4 regions of the Massilia sp. UBA6681 genome follow, and region 2 is predicted to be linked to each of the others. Evidence: predicted binding sites of a transcription regulator. Region 2 holds the regulator's gene; each other region holds the start of a gene.
What was found. The regulator FNR, encoded in region 2, switches genes on or off when oxygen is low (the NO sensors DNR and NnrR bind a similar motif). The targets are predictions, from matches to a motif close to TTGATNNNNATCAA.
Positions count from the first base shown of each region.

Region 1: a site for FNR is predicted at 1,375-1,388, ahead of B2R83_RS20850 (universal stress protein). Genes of this name have one in related genera too.
Region 3: a site for FNR is predicted at 1,690-1,703, ahead of B2R83_RS18760 (OmpW/AlkL family protein). Genes of this name have one in related genera too.
Region 4: a site for FNR is predicted at 1,879-1,892, ahead of B2R83_RS00590 (universal stress protein). Genes of this name have one in related genera too.

Region 1 is NZ_DKJX01000112.1:2,072-5,981, forward strand. Features, by position in the region: partial or broken gene B2R83_RS20840 (glycosyl hydrolase 115 family protein) at 1-379, opposite strand, end outside; gene B2R83_RS20845 (GntR family transcriptional regulator) at 644-1,351, shown strand; gene B2R83_RS20850 (universal stress protein) at 1,487-1,924, shown strand; gene B2R83_RS20855 (Tat pathway signal sequence domain protein) at 2,027-3,910, opposite strand, start outside.
Region 2 is NZ_DKJX01000120.1:10,138-14,047, forward strand. Features, by position in the region: gene B2R83_RS21950 (hypothetical protein) at 1-1,100, shown strand, start outside; gene fnr (fumarate/nitrate reduction transcriptional regulator Fnr) at 1,182-1,943, shown strand; gene B2R83_RS21960 (helix-turn-helix transcriptional regulator) at 1,955-2,710, shown strand; gene B2R83_RS21965 (DMT family transporter) at 2,771-3,697, shown strand; gene B2R83_RS21970 (metallophosphoesterase) at 3,729-3,910, opposite strand, start outside.
Region 3 is NZ_DKJX01000098.1:193,774-197,683, reverse strand. Features, by position in the region: gene B2R83_RS18775 (peptidoglycan recognition protein family protein) at 1-420, opposite strand, end outside; gene B2R83_RS18770 (CoA-binding protein) at 533-958, shown strand; gene B2R83_RS18765 (glutathione peroxidase) at 1,053-1,652, shown strand; gene B2R83_RS18760 (OmpW/AlkL family protein) at 1,764-2,375, shown strand; gene pabB (aminodeoxychorismate synthase component I) at 2,381-3,910, opposite strand, start outside.
Region 4 is NZ_DKJX01000002.1:87,337-91,246, reverse strand. Features, by position in the region: gene B2R83_RS00600 (chemotaxis protein CheA) at 1-725, opposite strand, end outside; gene B2R83_RS00595 (protein phosphatase CheZ) at 725-1,594, opposite strand; gene B2R83_RS00590 (universal stress protein) at 1,964-2,431, shown strand; gene B2R83_RS00585 (response regulator) at 2,555-3,199, shown strand; gene B2R83_RS00580 (Crp/Fnr family transcriptional regulator) at 3,587-3,910, shown strand, end outside.

The DNA of each region.
Region 1 (3,910 bases), on a different contig from region 2:
CGCGGCGGTCGGCCCCGGCGACCAGCAGCACGCTGCGGCCATCCAGCATGCCGGCGGCGCGGATGTAGCGCTCCTGCTGGCCGGCGAGGGGCGCCAGGTCGACGCCCATCGCCCGTGCGACCTGGGTTACCAGGGGCGAGCCGATGGCGCCGATCACGATGCAGCGCTCGCGGCAGTCGTCCAGGCGGTCGGTGCGTGTCGCGGGAAATCCGGTCAGCTGCTGCAGGTCGCGGCCGAGCAGCTCGCCGGCAAGGCGGAAGGTGGTGCGCGCCTCGGTGACGATGACGGGCAGGCGACCGTTGGCGTCCAGGGAAAAAGGCGCGGCATGGGCGAGGCCGTGTGCGAGCAGAAGGCTCAGAGCGAGAAGGCGTGGTGTCATGTTGGGCGCATTGCGCTAATGTATTAGTGCATTATAACGAGTTTGCATGGGAGAATATGCATCGATCAGAAACGCTCACGTCGCTGAGTGGGACGCAATGGGCTTCCCGGGCCTGCCTCCACCGAAGACCCCAGGCCGCCCTCGTTCGACTGGCACTAATGTGCTAGCATCTTGTCAATTCGGCAGGAGCCAGACTGGTACTCCGCCGCCACGCGCCGCGTGTAGCTTCGAATAACAATCATGCAGCCTTTGAAGGCTTCACCAATGGAAACAATCGCATTCAGCGGCCCGTTCACCCTCGACCGATCGCGCCAGGCCGCGGTCCAGGTGTACGAATACCTGCGCGAGGAAATCGTCAACCTCACGCTCAAGCCCGGAACCCTCCTGTCGCGCAACGAACTGTCGGCGCATTTCGAGCTGTCCGTCACTCCCATCCGGGACGCCCTGATGCGCTTGGAAGAGGAAGGACTGGTCGACATCTACCCGCAGCACGCGACGCGCGTGCGCGGCATCAGCATCGCCTCGGCGCGCCAGGCCCATTTCCTGCGGCTGTCGATCGAGCTCGAGGTGGTGCGCACGCTGGCCCGGAAGAACGACGCGGTGCTCGGCCAGTCGCTGCAAAGCCTGGTGCTCCAGCAGCGCGCGGCGCTCAAGGCGAACGACCTGGAATCCTTCTACCGGGTCGACCACGCCTTCCACCGCCAGCTCTACGTCGCGGCCGACGTCGAGGAATTGTGGCGCCTGATGCGCCACCGCAGCGGCAACATGGACCGCCTGCGCCGCCTGCACCTGCCGCTCAACGGCAAGGCCGACCAGATCCTGAAGGACCACGGCGCCATCGCCGACGCGGTCGCGCAGGGCGATGCCGCCGCGGCCGAGGCGGCGGTGCGGCGCCACCTGTCGGGCACGCTGTCGGAACTGGATGCGCTGCGCGAGCAATACCCGAACTACTGGATGCCGGGAGCGGACTGAGCGGCGCTACGAGCGGGCTGCGCTTGATCTGCATCACAAAACCCGGGCAATGGCCCAGAACATGCCGACGGCAGCATGCTCCAAAGCGTATCGGCGCCGCGCGAAGCGTGCGTCGCTTCTATTCTGGAGCCGGACATGTACAAACGCATATTGTTACCTACCGATGGATCGGAGGCATCCCGACGCGCCATCGACGCCGGCGTCGAATTCGCCAGGGAAAGCGGGGCGGAGCTCGTCGCCATGACGGCCACGGCGCCGTTCCGGGCCATCACCGCCGATGCCGAGATGCTGGAACTGACCGCGGAGCAGTACGAAGCCAGCAGCCGCCAGCACGCCCAGCGCCGCCTGGACGAGATCGCCAATCTGGCGCGCGACGCCGGCGTACCCTGCACGGCCGTGCAGGTCGTGTCCGACGATCCCGACGAGGCCATCATCGCCACCGCGCGCGAGCGCATGTGCGACCTGATCATCATGGCCTCGCACGGACGGCGCGGCGTCAAGGGTTTGCTGCTGGGCAGCGTGACGCACAAGGTGCTGGTGCACAGCGCGATTCCCGTGCTGGTGCACCGCTAGGCAGGAGGGCGGAGGCAGCATCAATACCGCAAGCTGCGGTATTGATGAGCGCTGCGCATGAATCGCCCGCTTTATTGTTGAGCTGGAGAACTGAATCCCCGTTCAGGGCAGCAGTCCGGCCGCGCGCGCCGCCTCGTCCAGCGTGTCTCCGCCAAGCGCCATGTGCTGGATCGCAGCCAGGCCCCACTGCGCCGAGCCGTTGGTGCTGATGCCGCTCATCTCGTCGACCGGACGCAGCACCGCCGGGCCGTCGATGCGGCGCACCGTATGGCGCGGGCTGCCGCGCTTGAGCCAGTCCGAGGCGAAGAACTCGCGCCAGGCCCGCAGCGCCAGCGCCCGGTCGCCCAACTGGTAGGCGGCGTAGGCGGTCATGCGCGAATTGGTGTCGCTCATGCCGCGCCCGCCCGGATCGCGTCCCAGCAGCGCCACCACCTCCTCCCTCGGCGCATTGTAGGTGCGGCAGTACTGCAGCCAGGTCTTGCGGTACTCCGGCACGTCGACCAGGGTCAGGAGCTCGGAATTCATCTCGACCACGCCGAACACGCCGTTCAGGTTCGAGAACGAGGGCTTGTCGCCGGGGCCGTGGAAGCGCCCGGTAGTGTGGTCGTAGGGCGCGCCGGCCGCGAACCAGCCGTACTTGAGCGCCGCGATGCTCTTCATGCCATTGACGATCTTGTCGCGCCAGCGGGTGTCGCCGCTGCGTTCCCACTCGGCCAGCCAGGCCGAGATCAATGAACCCCAGACGGTGCCGAATGACGCGCCGATAAAGGCGTCCGGCCGCGCGCCCGCCACCTTCAGCTTGCGCGAGATGTCGACCTTGTGCAGGTCCTTGTCCGAATCAAGCAGTTCGCGCATCAGGTCGCCGACGCGCTCGTCCGCCGTCAGGAAGTAATAGATGCGGCGGTAGGCCGCGTTCGAGACGCGCGGCTGCTTCGACGAATCGGCCCAGTGCTGCACCGCGTGGCGGGTGCCGAAACCCTTGAAGGGACCGAGGTGGTAGACGTCGACCTCGCCGGTATGGCGTGTCATCGCTTCGGCATAGCGGAACAGGTCGGCGCGCCCGGTGCGCAGGTAGCTGTACCACAGCCACAGGTCGGTCGACAGCTCCGAATTGTCCCAGGCGTAGCCGCCGATGTCGTAGCGCCACATGTGGCGGTCGGGGTCGTAGCTGTGCATCACGTCGCCATAGGACCAGAAGCCGTACCAGCGGTGCTGTTCGGTTTCACGCAGGTACTGGTCCAGCTGCAGGGCCAGGCGCTCCTCGATCAGCTTGCGCGCCGGTGTCCCGGCATCGACCGGGTCCCAGTCGCCGAACACGCCGCATTGATGGATGCGCTGCGGCGTGAGCACCAGGCGCGCCGGACGCGCCACCTGCTCGGCCATGTCGGACAAGGCCTCGTGCGAGGGCGTTCCGCCCAGCACCCACAGCTGCAGCTCGGAGCTGCGGGCCACGCCCGTGGCCGAGTCCCAGCCCGCCTCGTAGTCTTCGTAGGTGATGTTCAGACCGGCGATCTGCTTCTCGTGCGTGTCCATGCCGTCTTCGCCGCGGTAGGAGCGCACGTCCATGCTTGGGGCCGAGGGCGCCCACATCCAGGCCGTCACCTCCGCCATTGGGCTGGCCGCATTGCGCACGTCCAGCTGCACCGGGGCGCGCTGCCAGAAATCCTTCAGGCCCAGGGCCACGCCGCCCGCGGCCCCGCCGGCGTACAGCAGGCCCTTGCTGCGGGTGCCGGCATTCGAGTCGATCCAGGCGCGACCCGCGCGCAGGCGCTTCTGCAGCGTGAAGCCGTCCGGCGAGAGCTGCGCCAGCGTGAAGTCGCCCCATTCGGGGATCCACTGCAGGCCGTCCTGCACCGGCTTGGCCATGCCGGCGAGCGGCGGCAGTGCCTTGCCCGCCACCTGGGCCGCGCGGTAGGCGTCGCCCGGGTCGCGGCGCAGGCCGGTCACCGGTCGCACCGCCTCGCCCCAGACGCCGACGCCTTCGCC
Region 2 (3,910 bases):
CGGACGTCGCGACCCCGGTCCGTTTCGTGCGCAACGGCGCGGTCCGGCTGCTGCCGGCGAACATCCCCGGCACCATCCAGACGTCAAACGACCTGAATGCCCTCCTGACCGCAGGCAGCGGGGTCAAGATCGTGCAGGCCATCCGCTGGTGCGGCGGCCCCGGCGACGGCATCATCGGCTGCGCCCCGGTCGGCAGCGCCTCGGTCAACGTGGCCGCGGTGCGCTTCACCGCGAACCAGGAAGGCCTGATCTGGGTGCACGAGTACGACCACAACTGCGGCCTCAGCCACCGCACCGACGACCCGCGCGCGGTCATGTACCCGTCCGTCGGCGCCGACCACCACGTGGTCAACGCGGCCGAGTCTTCGGCCTTCCTTTCGGGCCCGCTCAGCATCAGCGGCAAGGTGATGGCCGCCGGCGGCTGCTCCTGCGGCGCAGGCGGCCTGGCGCTGCCTGCCGACGTGCGCGACTTCGTCTCCCAGCACTGGATCGAGGGCGTGCCATGGGAGCTGGCCTCGCAGTACGGCGAGAAGGACGCCCGCCTGCTGCTGGACTGGCTGGTGAACGAGCCGGAGCAGCACGAGGAGTTCCTGACCCAGATCGTGGCCACCCTCGGCTACATCGGCAGCGAGATCGCGGTCCAGCCGATGATCGACTTCGTCCAGCAGCCGCGCGCCGGCCGTGCCGTGTTCAATGCCAGGAACACGGCCCTGCTGCGCCTCGGCGACCTGGCCAACCGGTCCGGCAGCCGCGCGGCGCTCGATTTCCTGGCGCGGGTCGCCGGCGACATGGACCTGGCGCGCACGCTGGCAGCGCCCCAGGCCAGCGCCGAGCTGCAGGCGGCCAAGGCGGCGCAGGACGTGGTGGCGCCGAGCCTCGACACCCTGGCCGCCGAGCTGGCGGTGTCGGCCACCTTCGGGCTGGCGCTGGCGGGCACGGCGCAATCGCAGCAGGCCGTGGAAGCGCTCAAGGGGAACGCCGACGCCTTCGCGACCGTGAACCAGGCGGCGCAGGAAGCAGCCGAGGTCGCCGCGACCGTGCGCGCCAAGGGCCGCCAGGAGTACTACAGGATGAAGGCGGAACACCGGCATCACCTGTAATCGGGCTTGTTATTTGGAAATGAAACCCGCGGACGCGGCCTTTGTCTATAATGGCCGCGTCAGCATTTTCGTTTCCATGCCATGAACCAACCCATCTCGCTCCCGGGCGAAGCGAAGGTCATCCAGGCCCTCAAGGCCAGCTGCAGCGCGTGCAGCATGCACCAGCTGTGCCTGCCGATGGGCCTCGAGGATGCCGACATCAATCGCCTCGACCAGATCATCGGCCGCCGCCGCCGCCTCGCGCGCGACGAGCGCCTGTACGCCATGGGCGAGCCCTTCCGCAACCTGTACGCGGTGCGCTTCGGCCATTTCAAGACCTATCAGGTGAACGCCGCCGGCGAAGCCCAGATCACCGGCTTCCAGATGGCCGGCGAACTGCTGGGCATGGACGCCATCAGCGGCACCCACCATTGCGACGCCGTGGCCCTCGAGGACAGCGAGGTGTGCGAGATCCCGTTCTCGCGCCTGGAAGAGCTGTTCGGCCACGTGCCGGCCCTGCTGCGCCACTTCCACCGCATCATGAGCCAGGAAATCACGCGCGAACAGAACGTTATGCTGCTGCTCGGCAATATGCGGGCGGAGCAGCGTTTTGCCGTCTTCCTGGTCAACCTGTCGGCACGCTACGCGGCGCGCGGCTATTCGCCGCACAGCTTCCAGCTGCGCATGTCGCGCGAAGACATCGGCAACTACCTCGGGCTCACCATCGAAAGCATCAGCCGCCTGCTGTCGCGCTTCAAGAAGCAGGGCTGGCTGCAGGTCGACAAGCGCGAAGTCACCCTGCTCGACCCGGCCAAGCTCAAGGCGCTGGCGGCCGGCACCGACGTCTGCAGCCCGATGGGCTAGGATCAGCCAGGATGGCTGCGCCGCTGCTCGACCTGCACCTGCGCAGCTATGGCGCCGCGCGCAGCTCGGACCGCCACGAGTTCGGCCAGCTGGTGCTGCCCGTGAGCGGCGAAGTCGCCGTGGAAATCGAAGGCCGCCAGGCCCGGCTCGATCCGCTGCGCGTGGCGGTGGTGGCGCCCGGCGCCTGGCACTCGCAGTGCAGCCCGGTGGCCAACCGGTCGCTGATCGTCGACCTGGGACCGGATACCTTCGCGCAAGGACCCTGGCAGCGCCTGCTCGAGCAGCCCTTCGGCGCCATCGGTCCCGCGGCCCGCAAGCTGGTCGAATTCATGGGCATCATGGCCGCCACCCGGCCGCCCGCGCCTTCCGTGCTGGCCGGCTGGACCCCGCTGCTGCTCGACACCCTGGTGCTGGGCGCGCCCGCGCCTGGCTCGCGTCTGGCGGCCCTGCTCGCCCGCATCGAGGCCGAACCTGGCCTGCCCTGGACCACCGAGGCCATGGCGCGCGCCGCCAGCCTGAGCGTCAGCCGCCTGCATGCGCTGTTTCGCGAAGAGCGCGATAGCACGCCCCACGACTGGCTGCTGGACTGCCGCCTGCGCCATGCCTGCGAATGGCTGCGTGCGACGGCGCGCCCGGTGGCCGAGATCGCGCTGGCAGCGGGCTTTTCCGAGCAGAGCGCGCTGACCCGTGCCATGCGCAGGGCGATGGACACCACGCCCGCGGCCTACCGGCGCGCGTATCGCGAGAATCTGTCAAACCAGCAGTAGCCAGGGTCAAGAGCGCCGCGGGCATCCGGACGACAATCTCCCTTCCCAAGGAGATCGACCATGCTTTCGCAGATTCACGCCACAGCCCACACCACCCAGCTCGGCATCGGCGCCGGCATCACCGCGGGCGCCTTCTGGGGCCTGGTGTTCCTGGCCCCGGAACTGGTGCCGGGCTTCTCGGCCCTGCAGCTGGCGGCGGGCCGCTACCTGGCCTATGGCATCGTCGCCGCCATCCTCGTCGCCCGCGCCTGGCCGCGGCTCAGGCAGCGCCTGACCCGGGCCGACTGGCGCGGCCTGGCCTGGCTCAGCCTGGCGGGCAACATCGTGTACTACCTGTTCCTGGCCCAGGCCGTCCAATTGGGTGGCGTGGCCATGACCTCGATCGTGATCGGGCTGCTGCCGATCACCGTGACCCTGGCGGGCTTGCGCGAGCACGGCGCGGTGTCCTTGCGGCGCCTGGTCCCCTCCCTGCTGCTGGGCGGGGCCGGCCTGGCCTGCATCAGCTGGGATTCCTTGTCTTCCCTGGATGGCGGGTCGGGCATCGGCCTCTTGTCGGCGATCGGCGCGCTGCTGTCGTGGACCTTCTATGCGGCCGTCAACCGGCGCTGGCTGGCGCGCCTCGAGGGCATTTCGGCCAACGAATGGAGCCTGCTGGTGGGGGTGATGACGGGCGCCCAGGCCCTGCTGCTGGCGCTGCCGGCCTTCCCGCCTGGCGGCGCCGCGCACACGGGCAGCGAATGGCTGCAGTTCCTCGGCGTGGTGACGGCGGTCGGGATCTTTTGTTCCGTGATCGGCAACGCCTTGTGGAACTACGCCAGCCGCGCCCTGCCGATGGCGCTGATGGGCCAGATGATCGTGTTCGAGACCGTGTTCGCCTCGCTCTACGGCTTCCTGTGGGAGGCGCGCTGGCCCAGCGGCCTGGAGGCGGCGGCGCTGGTGCTTTTGCTGGCTGGCGTGGTGTCCTGCGCCGCCGCCCACCGCAATTGAGCGGTTCCAGGGAGCGCCAGGCGCTCCCTTCTTACACCTGGATCACCAGCTCGGGCCGGAATGCTTGCTGCTCGCCCTTGCTGAGGTAGCCGAGCGGGTTGGCCACCACGCGGCAGGTCCAGGGCCGGCCGGCATCGACGCCGCTGACCACATAGTCGTTGGCGCAGTGCAGGTGGCCGTGGATCCAGATGTCGGCCTGGGGGAACAAGCCGT
Region 3 (3,910 bases), on a different contig from region 2:
CTGCCGGTTCGGCTCCACTTCCTCGAAATTGCCGACCACTTCGATCAGGGCGTGGCCGCTCGGATCGTATTCCGTATTGGTGTCGCCCGCGAAGTCGATGTTGCGCGCCTCGTAGATGCGGCCGTCGAGGTCGATGACGTAGTGGTAGGGGATGTCGAGCCAGCCCTTGCTGGCGCGCGACCACGACTGCAGGCGCCGCAGGTAGCCCTGCGGATCGGTGCCCGGCTTGAAGGGCTCGCCCTGGTGGTGCAGGGTGATCTGGCTGATGGTGTGGCGGCGCGCTTTCGACGCGTCGGCCGGGGTGCCGCCCCAGCTGGCGACGGGCACGATGGCGCGTTCGACCGCGGCCAGCGGTTCGGCAGCATGAAGAAGCAGCGAGAGGGCCAGGGCGGTGAGAAAGGAGAGGGCGGTAGGGCGCATGTTTGGAATGAAAATCGGACGTGCCCGCATCTTTTCACGTTTGCGCCCGCGACGCCAGCAATGATGCACATCTGATAAGCTAGGCACCGAATCCACATCGAGCCAAGCCACCATGAGAAGCATTGCCCAGATCCTCAACGACAGCAAGACCATCGCCATCGTCGGCCTGTCGAACAAGCCCGACCGCGCCAGCAATGAAGTGGCCGCTTACTTGCAGCAAAACGGCTATCGCATCGTGCCGGTGAACCCGAGCTACGCCGGCGAGATTATCCTGGGCGAACAGGTGGTCGCCACGCTGCAGGAAGCAGCCGACGCCCTGGCAAGCAACGGCCAGCGGATCGACATCGTCGACTGCTTCCGCAAGTCCGAAGACATTCCCCCGATCGCACGCGACGCGATCGCCGTGCGCGCCGGCTGCCTCTGGATGCAGCTGGACATCGAAAACCAGGCCGCCGCCGACCTGGCGCGCGCCGCCGGCCTCGATGTCGTCATGAACCACTGCATCAAGATCGAGCACCGCAGCCTGAACGCCGGTTGAACGGATATCGTCCGGGCGCCGCGGCCATCCGGCCATCTTTACAGGCGGCGGCTGCGTTACAATCGTGGCATCACCAACCAGGGATATCCCCGCCATGATCAAGACCACCGCCCTGCTGTTCGCTGCCCTTGCCGCAGCCAGCGCTGCTTCTCCGGCTGCCGCACAGGCCACGTCCGCGCCGGGCGCCCCGGCTGCCGCGCGCATGCCGATGAGCTGCCCCGCCATCCTCAAGCAGAATTTCAAGCGCCTGCAGGACGACGCGCCGCAGGACCTGTGCCAGTACGCGGGCAAGGTGGTGCTGGTCGTGAACACCGCCAGCTACTGCGGCTTCACCAAGCAGTACGAAGGACTCGAGAAGCTGTACGCGAAGTACGGCGGGCGCGGCCTGGTGGTGCTGGGCTTCCCCTCGAACGATTTCGGCAAGCAGGAGCCGGGCAATGCGAAAGAAATCGCGGACTTCTGCTTCAACACCTACGGCGTCAAGTTCCCGATGTTCGCCAAGAGCGCGGTCACCGGCCCGGAAGCCAACCCGCTGCACGCCAGCCTCACCAGGGCGACCGGCCAGGCGCCGAAGTGGAACTTCACCAAGTACCTGATCGGCCGCGACGGCAAGGTGCTCGAACACTTCCCGAGCAAGGTGACGCCGGAAGACCCGGCCCTGGTCGGCAAGATCGAGCAGGCGCTCACCATGTAAGGCAGGGACTGAATAACCTTTCTGCCGTTATGGCTATTTGATCCACATCAACGATTTTTTTGCGCTGCATCAATATTCTTCCTTTCGTTACCATGACGAAAGGAAGAAGAAATGAAAACCTTGTTGAAGCCTGTGCTGGCGATCACTCTTGCACTCGCCGGCAGCCAGGCCCTGGCACAGGATAGCAACTGGATGGTGCGTGCGCGCGCCGTCCACATCGACCCGGCGAATGCATCCGCGCCCTTGGCCGGCAGCGGCGCCGCGGATCGTATCCACGTGGCCGGCAAGACCATCCCCGAAGTCGACATCTCCTACTTCTTCACGCCGCACCTGGCGGCCGAGCTGATCCTGACTTATCCACAGAAGCACGACGTCACCCTGGACGGCGCCCGCATCGGCAGCTTCCGCCACCTGCCGCCGACCCTGACGGCCCAATACCACTTCGCACCGCAGTCGACAGTGAATCCTTACGTGGGCGCAGGCCTGAACTACACGCGCATCTCGCGCGTGAAGCTGCTGGACGGGGCGGCCGATCTCGAGAACGACAGCTGGGGCCTGGCCCTGCAGGCCGGCGTGGACATCCGGCTCGATGCGCGCTGGTCGCTGAACCTCGATGTGAAAAAAGTGAACATCCGCAGCGACGTGATGGTCGGCGGCGCCAAGGCGAGCTCGGTCAAGGTCGACCCGCTGCTGTTCGGCCTGGGGTTCGGTTACCGCTTCTGAAGAGCTTAGCCCTGCGGGTCGTCCAGCAGGACCGCCCGCAGCGGCCCGCGCAGCGCATTGCAGACGACGATGTCGTCCGCCTCCGCCAGCATCTCGCGCGTGATGCGCTGTTCGCTGGCGCGCCAGGCCGGCGCCTGCAGCAGCACGCCGCGCATCACGCCCGGCAGCAGGCCGCTCGACAAGGGCGGCGTGATCCACTCGCTGCCGAAACGCAGGAACACATTGCTGCGTCCTCCCTCGGTCAGTTCCCCGCGCTCGTTGAAGAACAAGGCGTCAAACGCCCCTTGCGCCTCGGCGGCGCGCCAGGCCGCATCGTAGCGGCTGCGCACGCTCGTCTTGTGGCGCAGGAAGACGTCGCCCGAATGGGTGCTTTCCTGGGCCAGCAACAGCGCCACCGGTTCGCTCAAGGGCGTGATCGGCGCCGCCTGCACGGTCAGCGCGCCGCCGGGAGCCACCGCCAGGCGCAGCCGGTGCAACTGCCCATGGGGCAGGGCCAGGCAGGCCTCGTTCAATGCCGCGCGGGCGGCGCCATAGTCGAACGGATAGCCGAAGTAGCGGCAGGATGCAGCCAGGCGGTCGAGGTGCTGCTCGACGTGGCGGCAGCCGTCGTCCCAAGAGGCGCGCAGGGTTTCGAAGATCTCGAACTCGTTGGCCAGGCCGGTCAGGAAGCGCGCCTTGAGCTGGCATTCGGCGTATTCGGAGGCGGCATCGCTGTCGTACACGATGCCGGCGCCGACGCCCAGTTCTCCCTTGCGGGTGCCACCCTCCGGCGCGCCCAGTGCCAGGGTGCGGATCGGGACCGACAGGCAGAAATCGCCAAAGGTGTTGGCGTTGCCCGCGGCGGGCGGATCGAACCAGCCGATCGCGCCGGTATAGATGCCGCGCGCGCTCGGTTCGAGTTCGTGGATGATCTCCATGCTGCGGCGCTTCGGCGCGCCCGTGATCGAGCCGCAGGGGTAGAGCGCGGCGAATACCTCCTCCAGACTCGCATCCTCGCGCAGGCGCGCCTGCACGGTCGAGGTCATCTGCAGCACGGTGCCGTAGCGGCGCACCTCGAACAGCGCCGGCACCTCGACGCTGCCGGTGACGGCGACCCGTCCCAGGTCGTTGCGCAGCAGGTCGACGATCATCAGGTTCTCGGCGCGGTTCTTGGTGTCCGAAGAAAGCGCCCGGGAGCGCTCCTCATCCACCGCATCGTCGCCGCTGGCCGGCGCGGTGCCCTTCATCGGCCGCGCCAGCAGCTTGCCGGCTTCGTGGCGCACGAACAGCTCGGGCGAGAAGGACAAGACGGCGCCGCCGTCCGGCAGGGCCACCAGGGCGCCGTAGGGGACGCGCTGGCGCGCCCGCAGCCGCGCATACAGCTTGACCAGAGAACCGTAGGTGTCGAAACGCAGGCGGTAGGTGTAGTTCACCTGGTAGGTGTCGCCGGCGGCGATGTAGTCGCGGATGCGGCGGATCGCATCGGTGAAGGCCGCTTCGTCCACATTGGGGGTGATGCCGGCCACGCCCGCCAGTTCGTCGGCGGGTGCGCGTGT
Region 4 (3,910 bases), on a different contig from region 2:
TCCTTGGCCGGGGCCGCGGCGGCGCGCGCATCGGCGACCTTGTCGTTCTGGCGGCGATCGACGCCATCCCAGCCGCCCTGTTTCGCAGCCGGCGTGGCTTCAGCGACGGACGCGGCGGCAGGCGCGGCGACGGCAGGCGCAGCGGCCACGGCCGATCCGGCCGCAATCGCGGAGCCCGCAGGCACCACGGCGTTGTACATGCCGACCCAGTCCAGGCCATCTTCGCCAGCGGCCGGAACCGGAGCCGAGGCGGCGGCCGGCGCTGCCGCAACCGGGGCGGCCACGGTGGGTGCCGGTGCGGCCACAGGCGCCGGCGCGGCTGCCGGCGCGCTGGTCGCGCCCTTGCCTTCGATCGCGTCCTTCAGGATGCGTTCGAGGGCTTCCGGCATTTGCGCCAGGCTTTCCGGCGGGGTGCCGTTGTTCAGGTCATTGAGCTGGTCCGCCACGAAGCCCGAGGCCTCGAGCGCGGCTTCGATCGCCAGCGGCGTCACCGGCGCGGCGCCGGTGCGCAGGGCGTCGAACAGGTTCTCGGTCAGGTGGCAGGCGGCGACCAGCGCGGGCAGGCCCATGAAGCCGGCGCCGCCCTTGATCGTGTGGAAGGAACGGAACACCGCATTCAGGGTTTCCTTGTTGTCCGGATCGCGTTCGAGGCGCAGCAAATGTTCTTCAACATTCACCGCAAGGTCCATCGCCTCGACGACGAAGTCCTTGAGCATATCGTCCATTAGAACCCCAGATCGGCCAGAAGATCGTCAACGTTGTCCTGGTTCAGCGCCGTATCCGGCACCGACGGGCCCTGCATCAGCGGCGCGGGCGCGGCCGGCACTTCTTTCTTCGCCAGCTTTTCCTTCAGGTCGGCCGGCGCGCTGTCGCGCAGCAGCTGCGCCAGTTCCGATTCCACGGTCTGGGTGATCTTGACTACTTTCTTGATCAGCTGGCCGGTGATGTCCTGGAAGTCCTGGGCCATCATGATCTCGAGCAGGCGCGCCTTCTCGGCTTCGGTGGCTTCGTTCACGGCGGTGGCGAACTGGCGCGAATCGCCGGCCAGGGCCTTGAATTCGTCCAGGCTCAGCTTGCCCGAGAACAGGTCGGCCCAGCGGGTTTCCATGTCCTTGGCCTGCTTCGACAGCAGGTCCTGCGCCGGCATGCCGTCGTCCAGGGTGTTCAGCACCTTGTTGGCGGCCTGTTCGGTCAGGGTGGCGACGTATTCCAGGCGGTCCTGGGCGTCGACGATGGCCGAGGACGCCTCGGTCAGCGCCTTGTCGTAGCCGAGCTCGCGCAGCGAATCGTGCAGCAGGCGCACGATGCCGCCGAGGCGTTCGAACATGGCGTGTTCGCCGTCGCTGGCCACGGCCGGCACGGACGCCGCAGCCGGCGCAGCTGCCGCGGCCGCCACTGGAGCGGCAGCGGCGATCGCCGGCGCACTTGCCGCCGATACCTGGTCGAACAGGGAGTCGAGGTCGTCTCCGTCTGCGACAGCTGCCGCAGCTGGGGCCGGTGCGGGCTCGGCCGCCGGCGCCGGGGCAGGAGCGTTGGCGCGCTGCGCCGCCACTTCCTCGAATAGTGCGTCGAAATCGTCAGCGGCGTCGGTCATAATCCCTGCTTCTCCATGGTGTATAAGTTCGCAATCAGCGGTATTCAGTAGTGTTTACTGCGACCATCCGGGATGGTCCAAAGTCTGCATGCGAGTGTAGCAGCGTAGTTGCCACAGGTAAATCTCGGCGACGGAGACACAACAAAATGGACAGCGAAACTTAATTCCGCGACAATTAAATGGCACGGTTCCTGAATGTTTACACAAGGGAGGTGTTGTTTTTCGTAACTCGATGGTTCTTCTTATCACGGCGCTGCAGTTGCCGAGCAATAAGAACCCAGAGTTTGATCAAGCTCAACAGTTTGCGTTCTTGCAATCGCCGCCGCGCCCGGTACGCCCCAGAATGGCGTGGCCATTGGAGGAGTCATCATGTACCGCAAAATCCTGATCACCACCGACGGCTCGGCCGTGTCGCAGCATACGGCCTGCGCCGGCGTCAAATTTGCGCAACAGATGGGCGCCGAGGTGCTGGCCCTGTTCGTCGCGCCCGATTATCAGTATCCCGTGTACGTGGAAATCATTCCGCCCTCCTATCCGAGCGAAGAAGAATATATCGCGCAGATGCGCCGCATGGGCGAGGAGTACATGGGAAGAATCATGCGCTCCTGCGCTGGCGCCGGCCTGAAGCACAGTTGCATGACCGCGTTTTCCGACACCGCGGCCCTCAAGATCGTCGATATCGCCGAGCAGGAAGGCTGCGACCTGATCTTCATGGGATCGCACGGCCGCAGCGGCTGGGGCCAGCTGTTGCTCGGCAGCGTCACCAACAAGGTGTTGTCGCACACGACCAAGCCGGTGCTGGTGCACCGCCTGATCAGTGAGCCCGCACCTGCTTGACAACGCGGTCGGCGTGAAGAAAGTACGACAGATGCCACTGCCGTCCTGTGTTAGCCTGCATTGGGAAGCACTGAATCAGTGCTTCCCTAGGTCATCGTTGCTTTCACCGAGAAGGATGGTTTTATGATTCGCATCGTCATTGCCGACGACCACACGATCATGCGCGAAGGACTCAAGCGCATCCTCGATGGTGCGCCGGATATCGAGATCGCCGGGGAGGCGACCAACGGCTTTGAGGTGCTGGCCCAGGTACGCCAGGGCGGCTTCGACCTGCTGCTGCTCGACCTGTCGATGCCGGGCCGCAGCGGCGTCGACCTGATCCGCCAGGTACGCAGCGAGGCGCCCAAGCTGGCGATCCTGATCCTGACCATGCACGAGGAAGAACAGTACGCGGTGCGGGCGATCCGCGCCGGCGCCCAGGGCTACCTCACCAAGGAAAGCGCGGGCACCCAGCTGGTGGGCGCGATCCGCAAGGTGGCGTCGGGACGTCCTTATATCAGTACTGAAGTGGCCGAGCAGCTGGCGCTCAATATCATGGCGCCGAACGAACAGCTGTTGCATAAACAGCTGTCGGACCGTGAATTCGAGGTGTTTTCGCACCTCGTCGGTGGCAAGTCGATCACCGAGATCGCCAACAGCCTGCACCTGTCGGTCAAGACGGTCAGTACCCACAAGACCCGGATCATGCAGAAGATGGGCATGAGCTCGCTGTCGGAAATGGTCCAGTACGCCGTGGCGCACCGGCTGTTGTCCCCGATGAAAGCCTAGGATTAAGAAGTCTTAGACACGCCACCGGCGGTTTTGTGCCGCAGGTGGCCCCCACCAGGGGGGCGCCCGCCTCCCCCTCGCACTCCCCCTCCTCCTACAGCGCCTCGCTGACCTCTTCCTCTGTAGTTCAACATCAGGGGTAAGATTATTCCTACAAGCCTGTCAGCCTTCCTACCTACATATTCAGCCATCGCTGATATCCGTGCCGGACTCGTGTTGGCATACTGAATTCAGCGTTTCGACTTGCTTGCGATCCAAGTCCCAGCGTGAGCCAGATGCTCCGCCCCGTGGTCGCCGAAACCCTGAGTCTTTCACCTGGAGATGAGCATGCAGTCCCAGCCAACGTCAGAACAACGCAACGTCACCCAGCCGACCATGCACTCCCCCATGGAAGCCGGCCGCCAGCGCCAGGGACGCCTCTGGTCCAATCTCAAGGAAGTCTGCGACCTGCTCCGCATCCCGGCCAGCGTCTCGGTGACCTCCGAAGAATTGCTGTTCCAGCATGTCCAGTTCAAGACCGGCCAGCGCGTCCACACCATCGGCCAGGCCTTCGACACCCTGTACATCGTCAACTCGGGCTTCCTGAAAACCGTACTCATCGACGAGTTCGGCAACGAACAGGTGCTGAGCTTCCCGATGAAGGGCGACATGCTGGGCGTGGATGGCATCCACACCCGCCACTACGCCTCGGAAGCGGTGGCCCTGTCCGAC